DNA from 3 places in the Ralstonia flaminis genome. Region 3 is predicted to be linked to each of the others. Evidence: predicted binding sites of a transcription regulator. Region 3 holds the regulator's gene; each other region holds the start of a gene.
The links. The regulator FliA, encoded in region 3, starts transcription of late flagellar genes. The targets are predictions, from matches to a motif close to CTAAAGTTTNNNNNNNNNNNGCCGNTA.

Region 1 (8,192 bases), on a different contig from region 3:
CATCGGGACAGGCGGATCAGGTTGGTTGATGTAATGCGACCAACCACATGCCTGAGGCCAGCCGCATCTTCGCTTGCCGCGCCACGGCGACACGACACCCTGATGACGGATTGGCCGTGGCGAATGTGACATCAACCGACCTGATGTGCACGGCGATACCCCGCTAGACCGGCCTCAGTCTGTCGCAGTCATGGCTGATACCCATCGTTCAGCGTTTTCAGGAATGCCACCACGTCGCGGATCTCTTGGTCGTTCAGCGCAGGTTGGTCTCCGGCACGGCGGTTGAACGGCGGGTTCACATCGTCGATGTTGCCGCGCAGGGCGGGCGGCAGATCGTCATAGGCGATGGTCTTGCCGCCGGCATCGCGGCTGTACCACTTCGCGGGCTTCAGGTCGCGCTCCACATAGAAGCGCACCGCATCTTCCAGGCTGTGCATCCGACCGTTGTGGAACCACGCGCCGCGCTTGGCGGTATTGCGCAGGCTTGGTGTCTTGAACATGCCGCAGTACGCCGTCTGGTGTGCCTGATCCTGCCGCTTCGGGCCGCACAGGCCAAGGTCGTAGTAGAGCGGATCAGCATTGACGCCAATCTCCGGGTTGCGCGGCACGGCGAGCACGGCGGACTGATAGTCGGTCAGCAGGGGATGCGAGCCGTCGGCGCCCTTGGCGATCAGGTGGCACGACGCGCAGTTGCCCTTGTCGGGGCTGGCGAAGAGTTGGAGACCGCGCTGCTCGGCGGGGCTCAGTGCTGCCTTGCCGTCCAGGTACGCATCGAACTTGCTGTCGTAGCGGTGGAAGCTTGAGTCGTCCAGCTCAAAGCGTTCCAGCGCGCGCATGGCGTGGTCAAACGCTTGATCCGGGTTGTCGAACGCGCTTGTGCCGAACGCCGCGCGGAAAGCCTCGGCATAGGGCGCGCGTTTGAGTTTTTCCACCACGGCTGCGCGGCTCTCGTTGGCCATTTCGTCCGGATCGAGCATCGGCCCAGCAGCCTGATCGCGCAGCGAGTTGAAACGGCCATCCCACATTAGGCCGCCGGTGGGCGGGCTATCGGTTTCGGTCAATCGCTCGGTCAGGCTGGCCGCCTGCACCTTGTGCCAGATCGGCGTCTGATTGAGCGTGTAGGTCAGATTGGGCGTGGCACGCTTGCCCTGGCGGTCCAGATTCGGCCCGCCAAGCTGCACCGCCAATGCATTGGGCGGCCCGTATCCGTGGGCGGGGTCGTGGCAGCTTGCGCAAGATTGCCGGCCCGAGGCCGACAGCGATGGATCGAAGAACATCGCTTTGCCCAGTTGCGCCAGCGTGGCGGCATCCGGCATGCGGACGGTCTGCGCGATATTGGCGGAGGGGGCGTCTTTCTGTTGGCAACCAGCCAGCAAGGCCAGGAGCAGGGCGCCAGCCACCATGCCGAGGCGCCTTAAAGGTGCAGTGAAAGCAGTCATGGAAACGACAAACCGCCAGGGCGCGAACCCGGGCGGCCACATCTGCCTAGCGGCAAAGCCGCAGCAGATCAAAGGTTAGTTAAGGTTGGTGAACACATCGCTGCCCATCGACTGCAGGCCTTCCTGGCTTGCATAGCCAAGGTAGCCGCCCACCTGAAAGATGTCTTCCAGCGTCTTGAGCAATGCGTAGTGGTTGTATTGCGTGGTCGATACCGTGCCCGGCTTGATGAACGGCGAGAGCAGCACCGCGCCCGTGCGGTCACCACCGTGGCTCTGCGTCACCAGGTTGATGTTGTACGGGTAGTGCGACACCGATGCCGGGAAGCTCTGCGTGATCGGGAACGTCACGTTCGGGCCCGGTTGCTGGTTGCAGCAGGTCTGGCCGGTGAAGGTCATGGTGAGCGTTGGCGGCGTGGTGGTCGTATCCATCGCCTGCGAGGCATAGGCGCTCTCATCAAAGTTGATGATGAGCAGGCCGTCTTGCTGATACGCCGGCGACGCCATGATCAGCGGCACCCACTTCTGCAGGAACGCATCGGCCGACACCAGCCCGCCCGGCGCACCCGTCACGCACGGCGAATCGTGGCCGTCGTTGCACAGGTTGGGCGTGATGAAAGTGAAGTTGGCGGTGGTGTTGATCGACTGCAGATCCGCCGCCAGGCCGTTCAGGTTGACCACGTTGGTTGCGCAGTCCGGCGAGTCGATGATCGAGTGGAAGTACGCAAACGGGTTGTGGCGCGTGGCGTACTGGTCAGCCGGCGTGCCGCCAGCTGTCGCGGCCTGTGCAGACTGGGTCTTGTCCTGCGTGTTCAGCGTCGGGTGACCGCAGGTGGCAGACTCACGCGTGGGGTCGTTGCCCATGTCTTCCATGTAGCCCTTCCAGGTCAGGCCCACGGCCTTGAGCTGGTCCGGCAGCGTCTTGATGGAAGCAGGGTACACGCAGCCCGTGCCGATAGCCTGGCCGTGGTCAGCCATGCCGGAGAGGGCAAAGTCTTTGTAGACCTGGCAGTCCATCTGCGTATCGGGCGTGACGGCCTGGCCGCTCAACATGGCGACGTAGTTTCCCAGGCTCACGTGCGTGGTGCCGTAGTACTGCTGCAGGTGCGCGCCCTGGCTCACCAGCGTTTGCGAGAGGTAAGGCGCCTTGGAGTTGGCGGCAAACGTGGTCGCGTAGTTCTGGTTTTCCAGCGTGATCACAAACACGTGCTTGATCGACTGGATGGTCTTGGGGGCAGGCGCCGCCGGGGTAGGCGCGGGAGCGGCGGCAGTGGTGCTGGTGTTGCCACCATCGCCGGTACCGCAGGCCGCGACGAGGAGTGCGGTGGCAACGGCCGCGCATGAGGCCGCCAGCCAGCCCGCTCGGGGAAGCTTGAACATCGACATTGTCCTTATCTTGTGGGTATGGCGCGCCGGCGCTTTGGCTCGGTCCACCGGTGCGCGCAAGATATAAACAAACTTGTATGTTTGTTTTGTGACAAAAATGCCGTGTGCTGCCCGCAATAAGCGGTATCACGGGCGGACTTATTTACAATTGCGTCCATGGCCACCCAAGCAGAACGCACCACCGCCACACGGCAGGCACTCATCGACGCCGCCACCCAATTGCTGATCGAGCAGGGCTACGCAGCCTTCGGCGAGGCACGGGTGTGTGAGCTCGCCGGCATCAGCCGGGGCTCATTGCGACATCAGTTTCCAGAGGGGAGGTACGACTTGCTGCCGGCGATGGTGGCATCGCTGCTGGAGCGGGAAGTGGCGCAACTGGCGGCGCTGGGGCCGCTATCGGCCAGTGTGCGGATGCACCTGATGTTGCACATGCTGGTGCAGCGGCGCCAACGGCATACGTCGCTGGCCATTCTGGAAGTGTGGATGGCGTCGCGCGGTGACGAACGGTTGGCCCAGGCAGTCGGGCCCCTGCTGGCGACCGTGCCTGAGCGACTGTTTGGGCAAGACCCGAATGGCCCGCCGCAACCTGAGTTGCTGGCGCTGCGCCTGTTCCTGCACGGCGCAACGCTGCACAGCTTTGCCGCCGACTACAACCGGGACGAACTGGCCGACGCTGTGCAATGGCTGCTCGCCCAGCTCACGCCGCCGCCGGAGCTGAAAGTGGTGCTGGCCCGCATCGGTCATGCGGGCACCACGCAACGGACTACTTAGTCGGTGCGTCAGCCGCCCGTACGCTGCTTCTGCAGCATCGCCAATTGCTGCGTCAGGTAAGTGCTGGTGTTCGTCATGCCGGCAACGACTTTCGATAGCGCGTTGAACTGCGCGTAGTAGAGCGCCTGCTTGGCGTCCAACTGGCGCTGCATCTGCGTCATCTGCTTGGACAGCGAAGTGAGCGAGCTGTTGATGGCATCGGTGGCGTTCTGCACCATGCCTTTGTCGGCCAGCAGATTGGTCGATACGGTGTGCAACTGCGCGGCGTATCCACGCTGAACTGTCACGCTGCCGCGATCCCCCAGCGCGCCGCCCATCACCTGCACGACCAGGCCATCGGCTGCGGAGCCGTTGGCGCCGTACAGGTTCTGCCCGGAGCCGGTGGCTGCCACGCCATTGATGGTGCCCTGCACGTCGCGCCCGGCCGTGGCGGCGGGGCTGCCACCCAGCAACGACGCCGCGCCATTGCCAGACACCGACACCGTCGACATCGAACCGTATTGCCGGTCAGTGAAGGTCAGCACGCCGTTGGCATCGGCCGTGATCGCGACATCCACCTTGGCCTTTTGCAGATCGGGGGATGCATTGATCTGGCTCTGCACCTGGGCGGCCAGACTCTGCGGCGTGTAGCTGCCGGCCGGCACCTTGATGTTGGTGGTGATACCACTGAGCGTGACAGACAGGCTGTCGTTCACCCCGCTCTGGATCGTCGTGTTGGCCGGTGCCGAGCCCTGAAGCGAGCCCTGTGTGGCCAGTTGCGTAACGTTGATGGCGTAGTTGCCGGCCTGCGTGGTCTTGGAAAAGGCCGAGACCTTGAGCATTGAATCCGTGGCCGTACCGGTGCCGGCAAACAGGGCTGCCACCTGGGCGGGCGATTTCTTGAGGGCGGCCGTGAGTTTGCTGTCGTCGATCGACAGCGTGCCCTCCTTGTCCATCGTCACGCCAATGCTGCCCAGCGATTGAAACGCGCCATTGCCAATCCCTTGGCCCAGCACGTCCGTCACCTGATTGATGAGCGCCTTGGTGCTGACGTCTCCGGCCAGCGGACCATTGTTGGCAGCGTTGGCGGTATCGAACTTGGTCAGCGAATTGAGCTGGATGCGCAGTGCGTTGTAAGCCTTGACGAAATTGAGCACCGACTGGCTGGCCTGTCCTGCATCGTTGCCGACCGTCACGGTCGTGTTGCCAGTCTTGGATAGCGTAAACGACGTGCCATCCACCACATCCGTGAGCGTGTTGGTGGGGCTTTGCACGTCAATGCCGTTGACGTTGGCCAAGGCGTTCTGGCCCGTGGCCACTTCGGTCATGTTTTGCGTGCCGGCCGGGTCGTGGGCCAGCAGCGACTGCAGTGTCGAATCCCCCGACACCGAGATCTTCATCTCCGAATTGGCGCCTCCGGCAGTGGAGGTCAGCACCAGACGGTACGGGTTGCCGCTGCCGTCATTGATGATGCTTGCCGACACGCCCAGGTTGGCCGAGTTGATGGCGTCTCGGATGCCCGATAGCGTGTTGTTGGAGGCGTCGATCTTGATGGAGCCGCCGGCCAGGTTGCCGTTTTGCGCAAACGTGGCGCCGGTGTACTTGCCGTTGGCGAAGGTGCCGCCCGACACCGTGCCGAACGAGAACGAGATCGTGGTGGGCGTCCCGCTGCCGATGGGTGTCTTATTGGACGCCTGGCCCTGCGCGCTCAGCACCTGCGCTTGCGCAAGCTGCGTCACCTTGATGTTGTAGGTGCCCGACGGTGCTGTGCTACCCACGTTGACGCTCAGAATCGACGTGTCGTGCCCGCTGGCCTTCATGCCGCTGAAGGTATCGGCAGTGGTCAGGTTGGCCATCGCTGTCTGGAAGGTCGACAGCGCGCTTTTGAGCGAACCTACCGCAGAAAGCTGTGTCTGGAAGACCTTCTGCTGGTTCTGGTGAACCGTCATCCCCTTGCCTTCAGCCTGCATCAGCTTGGTGACCAGGTTGTTGACGTCGATGTTCGTGCCGATGCCCGGGATGGAGATCGGTGGGATATAGGTGCTGGTCGTCGCCATGAGTGAGAACGCGCGCGCGCAAACGGTTGTTTCTTCACAATGTGACGGCCGAAAAGCGCACTTCTTTAGAGCAGACCCTGTCTAGGCAGGGTTTTTTGGGCGGGTTTCATCAGGAAACCGAAAGAAATCAGAAGGAGCGCCGGCCGGAGCGAGGTCAGATTGTTCCAAACAAGGCCCGGGGCCGATCTCGCAGCGTTTGCGCAAGAACTTTCAGTGCCCTGACCAGTTGCTCACGGGAGGCCGCGCACGCCAGATTGATACGCACGCCGTGCTCCGTCGTGGCTCGATCCACGGCAAAAGCCGACGCGGGCATGGTGTTGACCCCGCGCGCCTGCGCATTGGCAGCAAAATCGTCGGAGCGCCAAGGCTCAGGCACCCGCAACCACACAAACATGCAGGCGGGATCGCTATTGAGCAGGTCTTTGGGCAGCAGTTCCTGCGCCAGTTGCTGCCGCACCGCCAACTCGGTGCGCTGTGCGTCCAGAATCGCCTGCGCAGTACCGTCCTCAATCCAGCGCGTGGCGATCAGCATGGAAAGCGGTGCCGGCATCCAGGCCGTGGTGCGCACGGCCTCGGCGGCCAACGCGGCGCCGTTTGGCGGCGTCAGCACGTAACCCACTCGCAGACCCGGCGCCAGCACCTTCGAAGTGGAGGTGACATGGAACGTGAGTTCAGGGCACAGGCTGGCGATGGTCGGCAGGCGCGAGCGCAACAACGGGCCGTAAACATCGTCTTCGATGATCGGCACGTGATGGCGCCGTGCGATTTCAACCAACGCGAGGCGTCGCGCCAGACTCATCGTGACGACGGTGGGGTTCTGCAGGTTCGGGACCGTGAAGATCGCCTTGACGCGCGAGCGCTGGCAAGCCTCTTCGAGCGGCCCGGGCAGCAGTCCTTCCTCATCGCTGGGAATGCCGATGATTTCAAACTGGAACACGGGCGCCAGCGCCTTGAGCCCGTAGTAGGTGAGCTGATCCGACAGGATCACGCCGTCGTGGCCCATCAGACTGCTGAGCACAGCGTAAAGGCCATGCTGCGCACCACTGGTCACCACGATATTGTCAACCGAGGGCGTAAAACCAGTGGTCGCCATCCATTGCGCACCGGCTGCGCGTGCCCAGTCCGGGCCTTGCGGTGGCTGATACTCCTGCGTCTGCGCAAAGCGTGAGTCACGCGTGATGGTGCCCATGGCCTGCGCCAGTCGGGCAACGAATTCACCCGTGGCGGGGCGATTGACAGTCAGGTCGATGGGCCCGACAGAGGTGTCCTGCGCCGCGCCAGGAAGAAGAGGCGCGAGACCTGCGGCCACCTTAGGCATGGCGCCGCCGGTCACAATCGAGCCGCGGCGCTTGCTGGCCACGATCAGCCCGCGCGCCTGCAACTCCTTATATGCGCGCGACACCGTCGACACGTTGATACCAAGCTCATTGGCCAGATCACGCTGCGGCGGCAGACGGCTGCCAGTCGGGTAGAAACCGCTACGGATTTTCTCTTCCAAGCCTCGTGACACTTCGAGATAGGGCGCACTTCGTCCCGACGGTCCTTTTGTCTGGATGTCTAGTGGATCGTTTGTGTGGCTAATGCCGGTTTCCATGCGTCTCAAATCTCCGTACAAACCTGCCGCGGCAGTCCATGCTGCGCCCATAAGCGCGGGCGTGGAAGCGATGATAAGCCATCGCGGTCTGCCCAGCCACATGTTGTGCAGTGGCAGGGGCCGCACAATCGTCTCCTCAGTGAAAATACCTACGTCCACACAAACTCAATATGATTGATGACAAATATTTTTTGTGTGAACATTATTCGCACGCCGGCCCACCGGCAAGTCGATCAAGAAGGAGACAGTTGTGCCCAGACCACCCCTTGCATCCCCCCTGCCTCAGGGCCGCGCCACCCCCTCGCACCAGAACCTCGGCAAAGCCCTGCGCCAACGTCACGTGACCATGATTTCGTTGGGCGGCATCATTGGCGCCGGCCTGTTTGTCGGCAGCAGTGCCACTATCAGCGCCATGGGGCCGGGCGCTTTTCTCAGCTACCTGCTGGCCGGCATTGTGGTGCTATTCGTCATGCGCATGCTTGGCGAAATGGCGTTGGCCCATCCGGGCATTGGCTCGTTTACCGAATACACGCGGCTTGGCCTCGGCAACTGGGCCGGGTTCACCAACGGTTGGCTCTATTGGTACTTCTGGGTGATCGTCGTGGCCGTGGAGGCAGTGGCCGGTGGCGCCATCCTGCAACGATGGATTCCGTTGCCGGTGTGGGTGATCGGGCTGGCCTTGCTGACCGCGCTGACAGCCGTGAACCTGATGTCGGTCAAGTCGTACGGTGAGTTTGAATATTGGTTTGCCTCGATCAAGGTGGCGGCCATCATCGTGTTCATTGGCGTGGGTGTTGGCTATTTGTTCGGCGATTCGTCCGGGCACCAAATCGCCGCACACCTGACCGGTGATCGGGGTTTCCTGCCATTTGGCGCGATGGCGATCATCGCGGGCGTTCCCACCGTAATCTTTGCCGTGGGCGGCGCGGAAATCGCCACCATAGCCGCAGCCGAATCCGATGACCCTGG
Region 2 (8,192 bases), on a different contig from region 3:
CAAAGGCGCTGGCCGTCGAGCTGGCCTCGCGCCGCATCACCGTCAACTGCGTGGCGCCGGGGCTGATCGAGACCGAGATGCTGGCACACATGGAGCACCTGGATCAGGCGCTGGAAGCGGTGCCGATGAACCGCGTGGGGCAGCCGGCAGAGGTGGCTGCGGTGGTGGGCTTTCTGATGTCGGATGCGGCGTCGTATGTCACGCGGCAGGTCATTGGCGTCAACGGCGGGATGATCTAATCAACCTACCGCCGACGCGCCACCAAATCATCCACCACCGGCACCACGGCCAGCACCATCAGGATCGTCGCCAGCGGAATGGTGGTCGCATACCCCATATGCTTGAACCCTAGCGCCCCCGCCACGCCACCCAGAAAGAACATTCCCAGCAATGAAGCCAGCAGCCGCAGCTTTGGGCGATTGGCAACAACGGCCGGCAGGTTTCGGTGCCCATGGTTCCAATACAGTGCCTTGCCGATCTCGATCCCGATATCGGTGGCCAGACCGGTCACATGTGTGGTGCGGATCTCCGCCTTCGAAATCTTGGTAATGATGGCGTTCTGCAACCCCATCAGGAAACACAGCAGCACCACGGTTGCCGGCACAAACACGACGCGGTATTCCCCTAGCGACGTACCCATCAGGCCGAACAGCAGCAGGAGCCCCGCTTCGAGCATCAACGGCAATGCAAACTCGCTCTGCGTATTGCGCCGATGCCCCCAGTTGACCAGCACGGCAGTGCAGGCCGCACCGCACACAAACGCCAGCAGTGACGCAAGACCGGCCAGAACGAGCACAACGTCGCCCAGCACAAGATCGTCGGCCATTGCCGAGACAATGCCGGACATATGCGAGGTGTACTGCTTGACGGCAAGGAAACCGCCTGCATTGGCGGCACCCGCTACCAGGGCCAGTGATTGCCCCAGGCGCCGGTTGGCGTCTTCGGTGCGCTCGGGGCTGGTCAGGCGGCGGAGGTATTGAATCGGCATGACCCATCCAGACGGTAACCAGGCGGCCATTATGCGCCCGCCCAGGGTTACCGTTCCTGGCGAAAGGTCAAGGATTGAAGTACTGGAACAGCGTCATGCCCTGCATGGCCGTGAACGTCTTCTGCGCGGCCTGCAACGACACCTGCTGCTGGGTAAATTGCGAAATGGCGGTGGTGTAGTCCACCGACTGCAGCTTGGAGATCTGCTCCTTCAACTGCTCGCCGTAGTTCGAGCCGCTGCTGTTGAGCGTGGTGATCTGCGCCTGCTGCGTACCCACCGTTACCTGCGCCTGCAGGGCGACCTGGTAAGCGTTGTCGAGGTTGCCCTGCGCGGTTTGCACAGCCTTCTGTAGGTTGGCAACGTCGGTGGCCTGGGTGGCCGGATTGATCGGGGTGGACAGCGCCGTGATCAGGTTTTCGTACGTCTTGAAAATGCTCTGGTTGGCGCTCGGGTTGGACGGGTCCGTGTTGGCAATGCGCACGAACACCGAGTCGCCCGACACCGAGTTCGGCATCGAGATGTTCTGCGACACCTGCACCGTGGGCGGCTGACCGCTGCCGACATACTGCACGCTGCCGCCCGTGTTGACGAACGGATCCGTCGTGCCCTTGGCGCCGCCAAACAGGGCGACGCCCGAGGCGTCACGTTGGTTGGCGGTGGCAAGCAACTGCTGATACTGCTGCTTGACCTGCGCCAGCACGCCAATGCGCTGCGAATCCGTCATCAGCGTGGTGTTGGCTGTCACCAGCGACTGCTTGCCCTGCTGCAGCGTATTCACCAGGTCGGTGAGCGCCGAAGAGACTGTGGTCAGGCGCGCGTCCGTGGCATCACGGTTGGTCTGATACTGGTCGTTGGCGTCCTGCGTCTGTTGCAGCTGCGACATCTGGCCGAACGCGCTCGGGTTGTCGCCCGCGCTGGTGAGCGCAATGCCGCTCGCAAGCTGCTGCTGCAGCGTCATCAGGTTCGACTGCGTGTTCTGCATCGAGGCGGTGGACGCGGCAAAGAATTGGGCTGTACTGACTCGCATGGTCGATCCGGGCAGAAGGCTTTAGAGCGTTATCGGCACATTGGCGCGATTCTTCAATCGTGTGCGTTAGCTGCCGGCAATCGACAGCAAGGTGTCGAACAGCGTATTTGCCGTCTGCATCACCTTGGCCGATGCCTGATAGGCCTGCTGGTATTTCATCAGGTTCATCGCTTCGTCATCCAGGCTCACGGCAGACACCGACTGTTGCGCCGATGTGGCATTTGCCAGCAGTGCCTTCTGAGAGGTCAGGTTGGTGCTTGCCGTATTGGCTTGCACACCCACCTGAGTGACGAGGTTGTTCCACGACGTGCCAATCGAGTTGGTGCCACCGTCAAGCAGCGTGGCGTTGCGCAGCTTGGCCAGCGCGCTGGCATTGCCGCCGTCGGTGCTGTTGGCGGTGTTGGCCGAAACGGCAAACGTGTCGCCGTTGGCCGGGGTGCCCGAGAGCGTGAGTTGCACACCATTGAACGAATACGTCGCGCCCTGCGTGTACGGCGCCGTACCGCCGCTGTACGTCGTGCTGGTACCGTTGACGTTGACCGTCACGCTGCCCGGGAAGCCCGAGAGCGAACCGCCCACGGCCGAGCTGTACGTCAGGTTGATCGGCGAGGTGAGCGGCGAGCCGGCGTACGTGCTATCCACGCCGATGGACGACACCGTGGCGTTGCCCGTGTTGTTGCTGCCCTGGTTGAGCACCACGGGCGTGGCTGCGGCCACAGCGTGGTAGTCGGTGGTCAGCGTCTGCATGGTGGATGCAGCGTTGGCCGTCGGGCGCACCAGGAACGAATCCCCGCTGTTCATGGTGCCCGACAGGTTCATCGTGACGCCATCAATGGTGGTCGGCCAGCTCGTCACCGTCACGGAGGCAGAGCCGTCCGGGTAGTGCGAGACGGTGTAGGCACCGCCCTGATACTTGATCTGGTAATCGTAACCCTGGCCCGCGTTGGCATTGGTGATGCTGGCCGTGACCGTGGCGTTGCCGGTGTTACTGCTGCTGGCCGCAACGCCGGGGCCTGCCACCGAAAAAAGGGCTTGCCCCATGTTGCCGTTGGCGTCCATGCCCAGTTGGTTTTGCGCATTGACGTCTGCCGACACGGCCGCAGCCAGCTTACCCAGTTGGTTCTGCGCCGGGATAAGCGTGTTCTCGCGGAAACTCATCAGGCCGCCCAGCGCACCGCCGCCCAGTTGGTTATCGCCAATGGTGACGGTACCGGCCGGGCTCTTGTAGCCCACCGACAGCTGCGTTGGGTCGTACTGCGAAGGCACGGCGGCCAACTGGTAGCTCTGGTTGCCCTGCACCAGTGCCTGACCGTTGCCCACATAGATGTTGTACTGGCCGTCACTGGTCTGCACCACACTGGCCTTGATCGACTGATTAAGCGTCTGCACGAGCTGATCGCGCTGGTCACGCAGGTCGTTCGCGGGTTGGCCAGTGGAGGCCTCGGCCTTGGAGATCTGGTCGTTGAGCGAGGCAAGCTGCTGTGCAACGCTGTTCACAGAACTGATCTGCGTCTGCACCTGCGTGTTGACCTGCGCAGACAGCGAACTCAACTGACCGGCCATCGAGTTGAAACGGCTCTGCAGGCCGGAAGCGGCATTCAGAAACACTTGGCGCGCTGTGGTGCTCGACGGGTTGGACGTCAGACCGTCTGCCCCGTTGAAAAAGCTGGTCAGCGCCGAGCTCAGCCCGCTGTTGCTGTCCGACATGTACTGGCTCAGGCCAGAGACCAGGTTGTTGAGCTGGTCGGCGGCGCTCGTTGCGGCCTGGCCGCTCTGCACCTGCGCAGTCAGATACTGATCGTAGATGCGCTTGACGGTCGTCACATTGACACCCTGGCCCAGATAGCCGACACCGGCATTCAGCGGGATGTTCTCCGTCTGCACGGCTTCCTGGCGCGAATAGCCGGGCGTGCTGGCATTGGCAATGTTGTTGCCGGTCACCTGCAGGTTGATATCTGCAACCCGCAGGCCACTCGCGCCAATATTCAAGAGGGAGCTGCTCATAATTGTCTCGGTGCAGGCGGCACAACGCCGCCAGGATGGACCCTAAAAACAACATCGGCCGGCTCAGAACAAACTTGAGCCGGCCGATGCTATCGATTCTAATTTTTAATAGCGAACGTCAAACAATCTGCTTGAGCACCGCCATGATCTTGTTGGCATAGTTCGGGTCTGTGGCGTAGCCGGCACGCTGCAGGCCCTTGGCGAACGACGCCGCGTCGTTACCGTTGCCGGCCGCCACGACATTGCTGTAGCGCGGGTTGTTGGCCAGCAGGTTGGCGTAGTCCTTGAACGCCTCGGCGTACGAACCGTAGGCCCGGAACTTCTCCTGGACCTTGTGGGCAACGCCGCCCACGTATTCGGTGGTGGTCACTGTGGCGGTCTTGCCCGTCCACGAGCCGCCAGCCTTGATGCCGAACAGGTTGTGGGTGTTGGTGCCGTCCTTGTCCTTGATTTCGCGGCGGCCCCAGCCGGACTCCAGCGCGGCGTGGCCAATCATGAAGTTGGCCGGAATGCCGGTTTCCTGCGCGGCCTGCGACGCGTGGCCGATCAGCTTGTTGTAGAAGCTGGCCATGCGCTCGCCCCGCGGCTCAGAAGCCACGGTCGACAGATCCACATCAGGCGGTGCATTGGTCGACTGCCCAGCGTCGGACTGCTTGCGCAGGGCCGCCAGGGCACGCTGCACGCGCTCTTCCAAACCCGGGCGCGGCACAGTGCTGATGCCCGAGCCGTCGTCTTCCGTGCCGGGCGCAACTGCCGCGGCCATGCTATTGAGCGACGCACGGGCGATGGCCTTGGCGGCATCGCCCGTGGAACCTGCGGCACCAGGCAAGGCGGTATTCGTAGCGGTGGTGTTGGACAGCGCGGTATTGACCGGGCCACCGGCATCCGGGTTGACACGATTGGCCTGGCGCAGCATCTGCTTGAGCAGCTGATCCGCCACGCCCACCCCACGCGATGCCATCGTCTGCGAGAGCTGCTGGTCGAGCATCGACGTATACATCTTGGTCGACGATGAATCGAACGGCCCATTCTGCGGCGATGCATCACGCATCTGCTTGAGCATCATATTCACGAAGATCGCGTCGAACTGCTTGGCGACGGTCTTGGCTGCGCCGGTCGGGTCGGTACGCGCGGCCTGCTTGAGCGACTCGAATCCTGTGGAGTCGAGCGCCAGCCGGCTGGTGAGGTCGGTCGGGTTCATGGTGCGTCTTCCTTACCTTGCCCGGGCATCAGATGATTTCCAGCTCGGCGCGCAGGGCGTTGGCCGCCTTCATCGCCTGCAGGATCGAGATCAGGTCTTGCGGGTTGGCGCCGATCGCGTTGATGGCCTTGACCACATCCGCCAGGTTGGTGCCGCCCTTCACGTTGATGAGACTGCCGCCCTGCTGCTTGACCTCAATGTTCGAGCGCGCCGCCGCCACCGTCTGGCCTTGCGAGAACGGTGCCGGCTGGCTCACCACCGGCTCGGTGCTGATGGTGACCGACAAGTTGCCGTGCGCCACCGCACAGGGCTCAAGCTTGACGAGCTGGTTCATCACCACCGAACCCGTGCGGGCGTTGACGACCACACGTGCAGCGGCCAATGCCGGTGTCACCTCAATGTTCTGCAGCTTGGCGACAAACCCGACGCGGTCCGACGCCAGTGCCGGTGCGCGCACGTTGATCGTGCGGCCATCCGCGGCCTGGGCGGTATCCGCCCCAAATTGCTTGTTGATGGCGTTGACGATGTTCTGCACCGTACCGAAGTCAGTGGTGCCGGTATCGAGCTGGACGCTGCCGGCCTCACCCACCGTGGCCTGCACGGCACGCTCCACCGTCGCCCCGTTGGCAATGCGGCCAGCGCCGAGCTGGTTGATCTGGACCTTGCTGCCGTTGGCCGATGCACCCGCGCCGCCAATCACCACGTTGCCCTGCGCCAGAGCGTAGAGCTGGCCGTCCACGCCCTTGAGCGGCGTGAGCAGCAGCGTGCCGCCGCGCAGGCTCTTGGCATTGCCGATGGAGGAGACCGTCACGTCAATCATCTGGCCCGGCCGCACAAAGGCAGGCAGCGAGGCCGTCACCACCACCGCAGCGGTGTTCTTGAGCTGGATGCTGGCGCCGGCCGGCACGTTGATGCCGAACTGCGTGAGCATGTTGTTGAAGCTCTGGATCGTAAACGGTGTCTGCGTGGTCTGGTCACCACTGCCGTCCAGGCCGACGACCAAGCCATAGCCGATCAGCGCGTTCTCGCGCACGCCGGCAATGGTGGTCAGATCCTTGATGCGGTCGGCGTGTGCCGTAGTGGGAACAAGCGTGCAAATTGCGCTCAGTGCCACCAGGGCCGCGCCGATGATGCGATGCAAAGTCATGGCCACTTCCTTAGAACGGTGACACTGTCAGGAAGAAGCGCGACAGCCAGCCCATCTGCTGGGCTTCAGCCACGTAGCCTGTGCCGCGGTATTCCATGCGTGCATCCGCCACCTGGGTGGACAGCACGGTGTTCTGGTTATTGACGGTGGTCGGATTGACCACGCCCGAGAACTTGATCGACTCGGTGCCTTGCCCCACCGCCATCTGCTTCTCGCCGCTCACGACAAGGTTGCCGTTGCCGAGCACTTCCACCACCGTCACGGTAATGGTGGCGGTGAAATTGTTCTGCGCACCATTGGCGCCCTTGCTGTCGAACTTGTTGGCATCGCTGGCCGACACGCCCAGCAACGACAGCACGCCCGGGTTCATGCCGGCAAAGGTGGGCACCGACGTCGTCTTGCTGCCGCTGCGGTCTACGCTGCCGGAAGTCTGCTTGCTGGCCGCCGTGTTCTCGGTAATCACGATGGTGATGGTGTCACCCACCATGTGTGCGCGGCGGTCTTCGAACATGCCGCGAAAGCCGCCGCTGCCCGAAGCAACCTCTTGGTAGATCGCCCCGTTCTGACGCGGTGCCATGACGGGCATGGGCGGGCGCGCCGTGGTCGGACCTTGCACGATCGGGGCCGGTGGCGGCAGGAAACCACACGCCGTAACGAGCAGCGCCGCTGTGCCAAGCACGGCCAGTTGAACGATTCGCACAGCGCGGCCGCCGTGCTGAACCTTTTGGAGCGAGTAGACCGGGGGGGTTTGCATCGCACTACATCCTTAAAAACTGCGCTGTTCAGCGTAGGAACGTGATCAAAACGAAGCGCAGCGGTTCTGGTGGTTTGGCGGCGCTGCAGACAGTACAAGTCATACGGCAAGGCGCCGCCAAACCACCAGAATCGTTTTGATCGCGTCACTTAGAGCTGCGACAGCTTCTCCAGCATCTGGTCGGACGTCTGAACCGACTTGCTGTTGATCTCATACGCACGCTGCGTCTGGATCATGTTGACCATCTCTTCCACCACGTTCACGTTGGACGTTTCCACGTAGTTCTGGTTGAGCGCACCCGTGCCGTTGGCGCCCGGCGCAGCCAGGTTGGCCGTGCCGGAGGCCTCGGTTTCAGCGTAGAGGTTCTCACCCATGCTGCGCAGGCCGGCCGGGTTGATGAAGTTGGCCAGTTGGAACGTCCCCACCTGCGTGTTGTTGACCGTGCCCGGCGTGGTGACGGTCACGATACCGTCCTTGCCGATGGTGAGGCTGGTGGCATTCTGCGGAATGGTGACGGCCGGCTGGACCGGATAGCCGCTGGAGGTCACCAGTTGTCCTTGCGCGTTGATCTGGAAGCTGCCGTCACGCGTGTAAGCCAGCGTGCCGTCGGGCATCTGCACCTGGAAGAACCCGTTGCCGTTGATCGCCACATCGGTCGAGTTGCCGGTCTGCTGCAGGTTGCCCTGCGTGTGCAGACGCTCGGTGGCGACAAGGCGCACACCGGTACCGATCTGCATGCCCGACGGCAACGTGGTCTGCTGCGACGATTGGGCTCCCGGCTCGCGCACGTTCTGGTAGAGCAAGTCTTCGAACACGGCACGCGAGGCCTTGAAACCCGTCGTGTTGGTGTTCGCCAGGTTGTTCGAGATGACATCCAGCTGCGATTGCTGGGCGTCCATCCCGGTTTTGGAAATCCACAGGGAGCGAATCATGTTCGAGTCCTTGGTTGTTTCTGTTCAGCCGCGCCGCTTACGCGTGGCGCAGCAGTTCGTTGGCCGACTGGGCATTCGTGTCGCTCGTCTGCAGTGACTTCATCTGCATCTCAAGCTGGCGCGAAATTTCAATCATGTT
Region 3 (8,192 bases):
CGCAATCGCTTTGCCGCAGCGCGCCGTGTCGCCGTTGCCCACGCGCCGGCACAGGAAGAGGCCCCTGCCGCACCGGTTGCCGGCCGCAAGCTGCAAGCACGCGTGGATGATGATGTTGTGCTCGGCGAATCGGAAACGCTGCTGGGTGTGGATCCGCTGGTCGCCTCCACCCGCATGCTGGCAGGCCTCTCGCTGGATCGCGCCAATGAAGATGCTGCGCAGACGCTGGCCAGCACGGCCCAGTTCATCGCCCGCCGCACCGTCGTGCCGGAAGACGAGCCTGTCGAACAGATGATGCGCCCGGCCGCCCGGGCAAGTGCGCAGGCAGACCAGCCGACGACGCTGCGCTCGTTTGCCGAGCGTGTGGAAGCCCAGGCGCGTGCAGTGCGCGCCGAGCAGCAGATTGCCCGCCCGCAACCGCAGGTTGAGACCGCCAAGCCGGCCGACATCTTCGTCCGCATGGAGGATTCGATGCCCAAACCTGACGCCGAGCGCGACGACGTGAGCCTGCAGCGTTCGACCATCAAGGCCGACATCAAGGCTGAAACCGATGCCATGACCCGCCGCATGGTGGGTGAGATCGAAACGCTCAAGAGCACGCTGACCGACGCAATGTCGAGCCTGGCCTCGCTGGGTGTGAAGCTGGGCGATCCGGTGCGCACGCGTCTGTTCCAGACCATGCTGAACGCGGGCTTCTCGGCGCAGCTCACGCGCTACGTGCTGGAGAACATGCCGCAGCACGACACGTATGAAGGTGCGCTGGACTTCGTGCAGCGTGCCATTGAAAAGAACCTGACCACCGTGTCGGATGAAAACAGCCTGCTCGACCAGGGCGGCGTGTTTGCCCTGATGGGCCCGACCGGCGTGGGCAAGACCACCACCACCGCCAAGCTGGCTGCGCGCTTCGTACTGCGCCACGGCGCTTCGCGCGTGGCACTGCTGTCGACTGACAGCTACCGGATCGGTGGCCACGAACAACTGCGCATCTACGGCAAGATCCTTGGCGTCTCGGTGCATGCCGTGAAAGACGCGCAAGACCTGAGCCTGGCGCTCAACGATCTGCGCGAAAAGCACGTGGTGCTGATCGACACCATTGGTATGAGCCAGCGTGATCGCGCGGTGTCCGAGCAGATGGCAATGCTGCATGCCGTGGGCCCGTCGATCAAGCGCCTGCTGCTGCTGAACGCCGCAAGCAACGGCAAGACGCTCGATGAGGTGGTGAGCGCCTACCGCGATGCCAACCTGGCCGGCTGCATCCTGACCAAGATCGACGAGGCCGCATCGGTGGGCCACGCGATGGACGTGATGATCCGCCGCCGCCTGCCGCTGCACTACGTGTCGTACGGCCAGCGCGTGCCGGAGGACATTGCAGTACCGAACAAGAAGCTGCTGATCCATCGCAGCTTCCGTGCAAGTGCCGAGCAATCGTCGTTCGCGCTGGATTCGGATGAATCGCTGCTGGTGGCGCAAGGCGCCGCACGCAGCCGCGAACCGGGCCTGGCCGCTTTCGATTTCGCATAAAGAACAAAGAGGGGACCATGACGACCCCATTCGCCAAGGACCAGGCCGCCGGGCTGCGCCGCATGCTCGGCCAGGTGGCAAGCCGCCGTGTGCTGGTGATCGGTGCAGAGGAGCAGATCGACGACTTTGTCGACAACCTGCGCATTGCACTGTCCGCCATGGGCCGCGACGCCGCTGTGGTGAGCGCGCAGACCATGCTGGCCGTGGCCGGCATGCTCGAGCAGCACGACAGCAGTGCCGACGTGACGCTGGTGGCGGGGCATTTTGGCACCCGCGCGCTGGGCACGGTGGCCGAAGCCTGCGACGACGTACTGCTGGTTTTCTCCGATGGCCCGGAAGGTATCAAGAGCGCGTACACGCTGCTCAAGAAGACCGCAGGGCTGCAGGGCGGCGCGGGTATCCGCACGGTGGTCTGCGGCGCGCATTCGGTCGACTCCGCTGTGCGCGTGTTCGGCAACCTGGCCAACACGGTGGGGCAGTACCTGAACACCCGTATCGACTTTGCAGGTTATCTGCCGGAAGACCGGCATGTAGAACTGGCGCTCTCGCTCGGCAAGCCCGTGGCGAGCGCGTTTCCCGCATCGCCCTCGGCCATGGCCTTCCGCCAGCTTGCCGAAGAGATGCTGAGCTGGGCCAGCGCCGAGGCCCAGGCCGCTGATGTCGCCGGTAGCACGGCGGCGTCGCGGGTGATGGTATCGGCGCAAGAACCGACTCAGGCAACGGCAGATGCGTCGGCAGAAGCAACGTCAATATCGGCACCCCCAGCGACGCCCCGCGCCTGTGCGCACGCGGCTGAGATGGTTTATTGAGGCGCACCATGAACGAAGCGCCAAAGGCAGGCATGGATATGTACACCGCAACCGGTCGCAAGACCAAGTCCGACGAGATGGCGACGTATGCACCGCTGGTACGCCGCATTGCCAACCAGATGATGGTGAAGCTGCCGGCCAGCGTCGAACTCGACGATCTGATCCAGGCCGGCATGATGGGCTTGCTCGATGCGCTGTCGCGCTATGAAGAAACGCAGGGCGTGCAGTTCGAGTTCTACGCTGCCCAGCGGATTCGCGGCGCGATCCTGGACGAGCTGCGTGGCTCCGACTGGCTGCCGCGTGGGCTGCGCCGCAATGCCCGCACGATCGAGCAGGCGATCCAGAAGCTGCAGCAGCAGAAAGGCCGCGCGCCCACCGAAACCGAGATTGCCGCCGCGCTGAACATGTCGCTGGCCGACTACCAGAAGCAACTGGTCGACCTACAAGGCAGCCAGCTCCTGTACTACGAAGATTTCGACCGCGAAGACGCCGACGCCTTCATCGAGAACCGCGCCGCAGAGAACGACTCCACGCCGCTGGACCAGTTGCTGGACCACGATCTGCGCGAATCGGTGGTGGCCGCCATCGAAGGCTTGCCCGAGCGTGAGAAGCTGATGATGAGCCTCTACTACGAGCAGGACCTGAACCTGCGTGAGATCGGCGCTGTGATGGGGGTGTCGGAGTCGCGCGTGTGCCAGATCCACAGCCAGGCGATTGCACGCATCCGCGCCCGTCTGCGTGACCGTGCATGGCTGCCGACACCGACCTGATGCCGGCTTAGCGGCTCTCAGTCCCTAGCGTTACCTGCCAGACAATGACTGCGCGGCCAGCGAGTCATCTCGCGGCCGCGCTTTTTCTTTGGGCAATGCGGTGACAAGGCGTTGGGCCGCTGCATCCCATACGCGTGTCTCACCGTGCTTGAAGAGAGCGAAGCGTTCTGCGGGAACGTCGGCCACCTTCAATGCAGCAGCCAGATCGGCGATGGGCTGGTCCAGCGGTTCGTCCGTCAGTGCGAACGTGCCCCAATGGATGCCCACCGCCTGCCGCGCGCCGATGTCTTGCATGACCTGCACCGCCTCGGTCGGGTCGATGTGCTGTGCCTTCATGAACCAACGCGGCTCGTAGGCGCCCACGGCAATCGCTGCCACATCAAAGTGGCCGAACCGCGCGCCAATGTCGCGTGTGTCCTGCGAATACCCCAGATCGCCCGAGAACCAGAAACGCAGGCGCGGATGCAGCAATGCCCAACTGCCCCACAGCGTCTGGTTGCGGTCGTACAGGCCGCGTGCGGACCAATGCTGCACGGAGCAGAAGTGCGCGGTGAAGGGGCCGAAGTTGGCCTCATCGTCCCAGTCGAAGGCGCGTACGTTGGGGTTGTCACCGCTGAGGCGCGTGCCCCGCACGTTGCGCGCGAACCAGTGGTCGATGCCCAGCGGCACGAAAAACATCGGCGCGCCGCCGGGCTGGCGCATCAGCGCCCGCACGCTGGCTTTATCCAGATGGTCGTAGTGGTTGTGCGAGATCAGCACCAGGTCGATATGCGGCAACTGCTTGAGCGAGAGGCCCGGCGGTTGGTGCCGGCGCGGGCCGGCAAACGGCAGCGGCGAGGCACGCTCGGAGAACACCGGATCGGTCAGCACGTTCAGCCCGTCAATCTGGAGCAGCAGCGTCTCGTGGCCGATCCAGGTGAGCTGCGGCACGTCGGGCGGCTGGTGCACCGCGGTCAGGTTGGGGGCAATGCAGGAGAGGTCCAGCGTGGGCGGCTTGGGGAGCCCTGACTTGCGGCGCTCGCGTTGCCATTTCCAGAAGTCGCCGCCGGGGTGCGGATGGGGGTAGCGGTTGCGGAAGCCGTCCGGCGTGTGGTGAGGCTTGGCCGGATCATAGTGAGGGTTCTTCATAGCATCGCTGGGGATGGACGAGTCCCGCAGTTGAGGGAACCCGCTTGAATATCAAGGAATATCAAGTTGTGTTGTTTCTTGAACATTGGGTGAGACGCTGCCTAGGCTGAAACCGCCTCGCCGAGGCGCGCTGCACAGCACATTCCGCTATGGAGTCGCGGCAGTCAAACCTTCCTCAAGGACCACAATGGATTCATCTCATCACTTGGCCGGGCAAACCGACGTTACGGACGTGCCCGAAGCGCATAAAAAAAGGGGACCACTCATTATTTGACAGGTTGTCAGGAACCGGCGGGTTGCAGGCAGACCGTTCTGCTGGCAGATGCCCGGTTTGCCACGTTTTCCGCTGAATGCTCGCCTGTTTACCGTAGCGCGCCACCCCGCTTCATGCTGGGCAACGGGGCGCGACAGGTCAGCGGCAGCGCCGCATGGCTGGCGCAAACACCTTCGGGCGCCATCGTTGGCATCAATGGCTATCGGTTGATGGGCGACACCGCTGAGCTGGCCGATCTCTATGCCCACCGCGGCTACACGCACGGGCGCTGGACGCGCGGCAAGGTGCGTGTCGGCGCGCTGACCAAGGACGTTGGCGGCGACGCGGGGGACTACCACTACGCTGTGATCGATCAGGCCGACCTGACATTGCGCCAGCAGACGGTGCGCGGATGCCGTGGCGTGTTCACGACGCCCACCGTGGTTGGTGGATCCGGCCCCGTAGGCTGCGTGAGCGGCACGCTGGATATGGTCTGGCAGGACGGCACACTGCGCCTGCTCGGCAGCCTGGAGGTGCAAGCCGACGGGCAGCGCGCGACGCTGCTGATCCGGCACTACCAGCCCGACATTGGCACCACCTGCCACGGCGGCAGCCCATTCGGAAGCGGCACCTATGATCTCACGCCCGTGGTGGCCGAAAACGGCATGCTGCGATGCGTCATCCTGTACCGCCAGCGGTTCGACTCTGGCGTGACCTACCAGGGCGTGGCGATGTTTGAAGCGCATACGCATTTCAGAACGCAAAATATGTACACAAAAGACGGTGTGAATTGTTGACATAAACTGAGGCGCGCTCCAAGATGCCGGCAAATGTGCGACATCACGCCGCACAAATGTCGGCAGACGGCGCCTGCGCCCGGTCTGCCCGATGCACACCAGGCACGCCTCCGGCACGTACACGGGGGTGGCCCCAGGAGACAAGACATGCGCCAATCCTCAGGCCTTTCCTCGCCCTCGCCCTCGATCTGCGTCGATCCTGTCAACGAACGCCTGCCGCTGCCGCGTCTGTTCGCGCTCGGCCTGCAGCACCTGCTGGTGATGTATGCCGGTGCGATTGCGGTGCCGCTGATTGTTGGCAATGCGCTCGGCCTGTCGAAGAGCGATCTCTCGTATCTCGTCAATTGCGATCTGTTTGCGGCTGGTGTCGGCACGCTCATCCAGTCGCTCGGCTTCCTGATCTTCGGGATCCGGCTGCCGGTGATGATGGGTGTGACCTTTGCCGCCGTGGCACCGATGATCGCCATCGGCGTGGAGCCCGGCATGGGCCTGCCCGGCATCTTCGGGGCATCCATTGTTTCGGGTGTGTTCGGCATTGCCATTGCACCGCTGATGGGCCGGCTGCTGGGCCTGTTCCCGCGCGTGGTGACGGGCACAGTCATCATGCTGATCGGCTTTTCGCTGCTGAGCGTGGGTATCAACTGGGCCGCCGGTGGCCAGCAGATGATTCCGCAGGTGGTGGACGGCGTGCGCCACATGGTGCCGAACCCAGCCTTTGGCGATCCGTTCGGCCTTGCGATCGCCGCGCTGGTGCTGGTGACGATCCTGCTGCTGACCAAGTTCGGTAACGCGCTGCTGTGCAACATCGCCGTGCTGCTGGGCATCGTGACGGGCACGCTGGTGGCCGCCGCTTTCGGCAAGGTGTCGTTGGCCGATGCGAGCGTCGCGCCGCTGATGACGCTGGTGACGCCGTTCCACTTCGGCATGCCCAAGTTTGAGCTGTCGGCCATCATTTCGATGTGCATCGTGATCGTGATCACGCTGGTGGAGTCGACCGGCATGTTCCTCGCGCTGTCGCACGTGGTGGGCAAGCCTATCTCGCGCAATGAGCTGACCAATGGCCTGCGCGCTGACGGTCTGGCAACCGTAGTGGCCGGCGTGTTCAACACGTTTCCGCATACGTCGTTCTCGCAGAACATCGGGCTGGTGTCGATCACGGGCGTGCGTTCGCGCTATGTGGCGGCGGCGGGTGGTGTGCTGCTGATCGTGCTGGGGTTGTTTCCGAAGCTGTCGTACGTGGTGGCATCGGTGCCGCAGTACGTGCTGGGTGGCGCGGGGCTGGTGATGTTCGGCATGGTGGCTGCGGCCGGTATCCGCATGCTTGGCATGGTGGATTTCCAGAACCAGCGCCACAACCTGCTGATCATCGCTGTGTCGGTGGGCTTTGGCATGGTGCCGACGCTGGCGCCGACCTTCTTCCACCATTTCCCGGAATGGACGCACCCGATCACCCACAGCGGCATCGTCCTGGGGACGCTGGTGGCGGTGGTGCTCAACGCCTGGTTCAACGGCATCCGTGGCTCGCACGAGGTGATGAGCGGAGCCGCTGCAGCGCACTGAGTAGCGCAACCCGCAACCACGCAACACCCCGCTTCAGGCGGGGTGTTTTGCTTTGGCGACACCTATCTGAGCGCAAGCGTTTGCTTATCGATTTCACCGTGCAAGCTGTGCAGTTTCACGGTTCTGCAAATAAAGCGCCTTAGGTTGTGCCCAATCTTCGGGGGAGGAAGAGAAAAAGCGGGGGGAACCATGCAAGGGCTATCAGCACGATTCGAAAAAACAGACGCGGGGCGCCGTGAAATCGCCACGCGCAACGGGGCGCTCAGCCGCTCAAGCCGCGCGTTGCTCATCATGGTGGACGGTCAGGCTACGGGCGAGGATCTTGCCGTGCGTGCGAACCAACTGGGTCTGCAAGCGCTGGCGGTGCTCGAACTGCTGCAGGCGGGTTTCATTCAGATCGCGGCCGATGTTGCTGGTGAGCCTGCTTTTGTTCCGGTTGCCGAACCGCAGCCCGAGCCGCCCAAGCCCGCCGCGCCCAACCGCAAGCGCTCGCTGGCTGCGGCACGCATGTACCTCATGGACATCGCGGCGCGTACGTTCAGTTCGGCCGAACATCCGATCCGCCTGCGCCTGGTCGAGGCCACCGACCGTGCCTCTGTCGAAGGCGCGTTCGAAGCATTGATGGCGGCGCTGCGCGAAGCCACGTCGGCGTCAATGGTGGAGCAGGTCGAGGTCTCGTTCCGGGGGTTTCTGCCGGTTGAAGAGGGGCTGGCCGGCTGAGTGCGTCGCTTACGCGTGGCGCGATACGACCATGTAGTAACCACACGGCTCTGCGGTCTGGTTGGCGAAGCCATGCTCCACGTTCGCCTCGAAGAAGAGTGAGTCGCCTGGCCCGAGGTACTCCTTGGCGTTCTTGAACTCCACGACCAGGTGGCCGATGGTCACCACGATCTGCTTTTCCGACCCGCCGGGGTAGCCAGGCAACAGCCCGGTTGAGACGCCGGGCGGAAGGTAGTGGTAGAGCAGTTCGACACGTCCACCGCCCGTTGCCGGTGACACGATATGCCGCTCAAAGCCGGTTTCCGGGTCGCGAAAGATGGGGCGTTCGGCTCTGCGCATCAGCACGGCCGCACCTTCCGATGCGCCGCCCCCAACCAGCTCCGTCAATGGGGTCTGCAGGCTGTGGGCGATTCTGGCGGCAATCCCGATCGTCGGGCTTTTTTCTCCGCGTTCCACTTTCGACAGCATCGCCCGGCTCACCCCCGAGCGTTGGGAAAACTGTTCCAGCGTCAGCCCGGCGGCGTCACGCAGCTTGCGTACACGTGCACCAAAGGCGCGCGACGACGCCTCGTCGTCATCCGCCGCGCGCATATCTTCATCCTGTCTTGGCAACACGCCTCCTTGGCGTCGACGA

Region 1: the regulator FliA is predicted to act here: its motif matches at 5,672-5,698, upstream of fliD (flagellar filament capping protein FliD).
Region 2: the regulator FliA is predicted to act here: its motif matches at 4,072-4,098, upstream of flgK (flagellar hook-associated protein FlgK).

What each region holds. Positions count from the first base shown of each region.
Region 1 is NZ_CATZLL010000013.1:170,609-178,800, forward strand. Features, by position in the region: gene R2N11_RS19495 (alpha/beta fold hydrolase) at 1-3, opposite strand, end outside; gene R2N11_RS19500 (cytochrome-c peroxidase) at 189-1,439, opposite strand; gene R2N11_RS19505 (alkaline phosphatase family protein) at 1,515-2,822, opposite strand; gene R2N11_RS19510 (TetR/AcrR family transcriptional regulator) at 2,979-3,593, shown strand; gene fliD (flagellar filament capping protein FliD) at 3,602-5,629, opposite strand; gene R2N11_RS19520 (aminotransferase-like domain-containing protein) at 5,784-7,223, opposite strand; gene R2N11_RS19525 (amino acid permease) at 7,570-8,192, shown strand, end outside.
Region 2 is NZ_CATZLL010000002.1:62,464-70,655, forward strand. Features, by position in the region: partial or broken gene R2N11_RS02895 (3-ketoacyl-ACP reductase FabG2) at 1-239, shown strand, start outside; gene R2N11_RS02900 (YoaK family protein) at 245-988, opposite strand; gene flgL (flagellar hook-associated protein FlgL) at 1,056-2,015, opposite strand; gene flgK (flagellar hook-associated protein FlgK) at 2,082-4,019, opposite strand; gene flgJ (flagellar assembly peptidoglycan hydrolase FlgJ) at 4,138-5,220, opposite strand; gene R2N11_RS02920 (flagellar basal body P-ring protein FlgI) at 5,249-6,367, opposite strand; gene R2N11_RS02925 (flagellar basal body L-ring protein FlgH) at 6,378-7,121, opposite strand; gene flgG (flagellar basal-body rod protein FlgG) at 7,271-8,053, opposite strand; gene flgF (flagellar basal-body rod protein FlgF) at 8,091-8,192, opposite strand, start outside.
Region 3 is NZ_CATZLL010000007.1:244,048-252,239, forward strand. Features, by position in the region: gene flhF (flagellar biosynthesis GTPase FlhF) at 1-1,521, shown strand, start outside; gene R2N11_RS13440 (MinD/ParA family ATP-binding protein) at 1,539-2,330, shown strand; gene R2N11_RS13445 (RNA polymerase sigma factor FliA) at 2,339-3,100, shown strand; gene R2N11_RS13450 (MBL fold metallo-hydrolase) at 3,131-4,228, opposite strand; gene R2N11_RS13455 (hypothetical protein) at 4,616-5,278, shown strand; gene R2N11_RS13460 (nucleobase:cation symporter-2 family protein) at 5,426-6,838, shown strand; gene R2N11_RS13465 (hypothetical protein) at 7,028-7,558, shown strand; gene R2N11_RS13470 (helix-turn-helix domain-containing protein) at 7,568-8,149, opposite strand.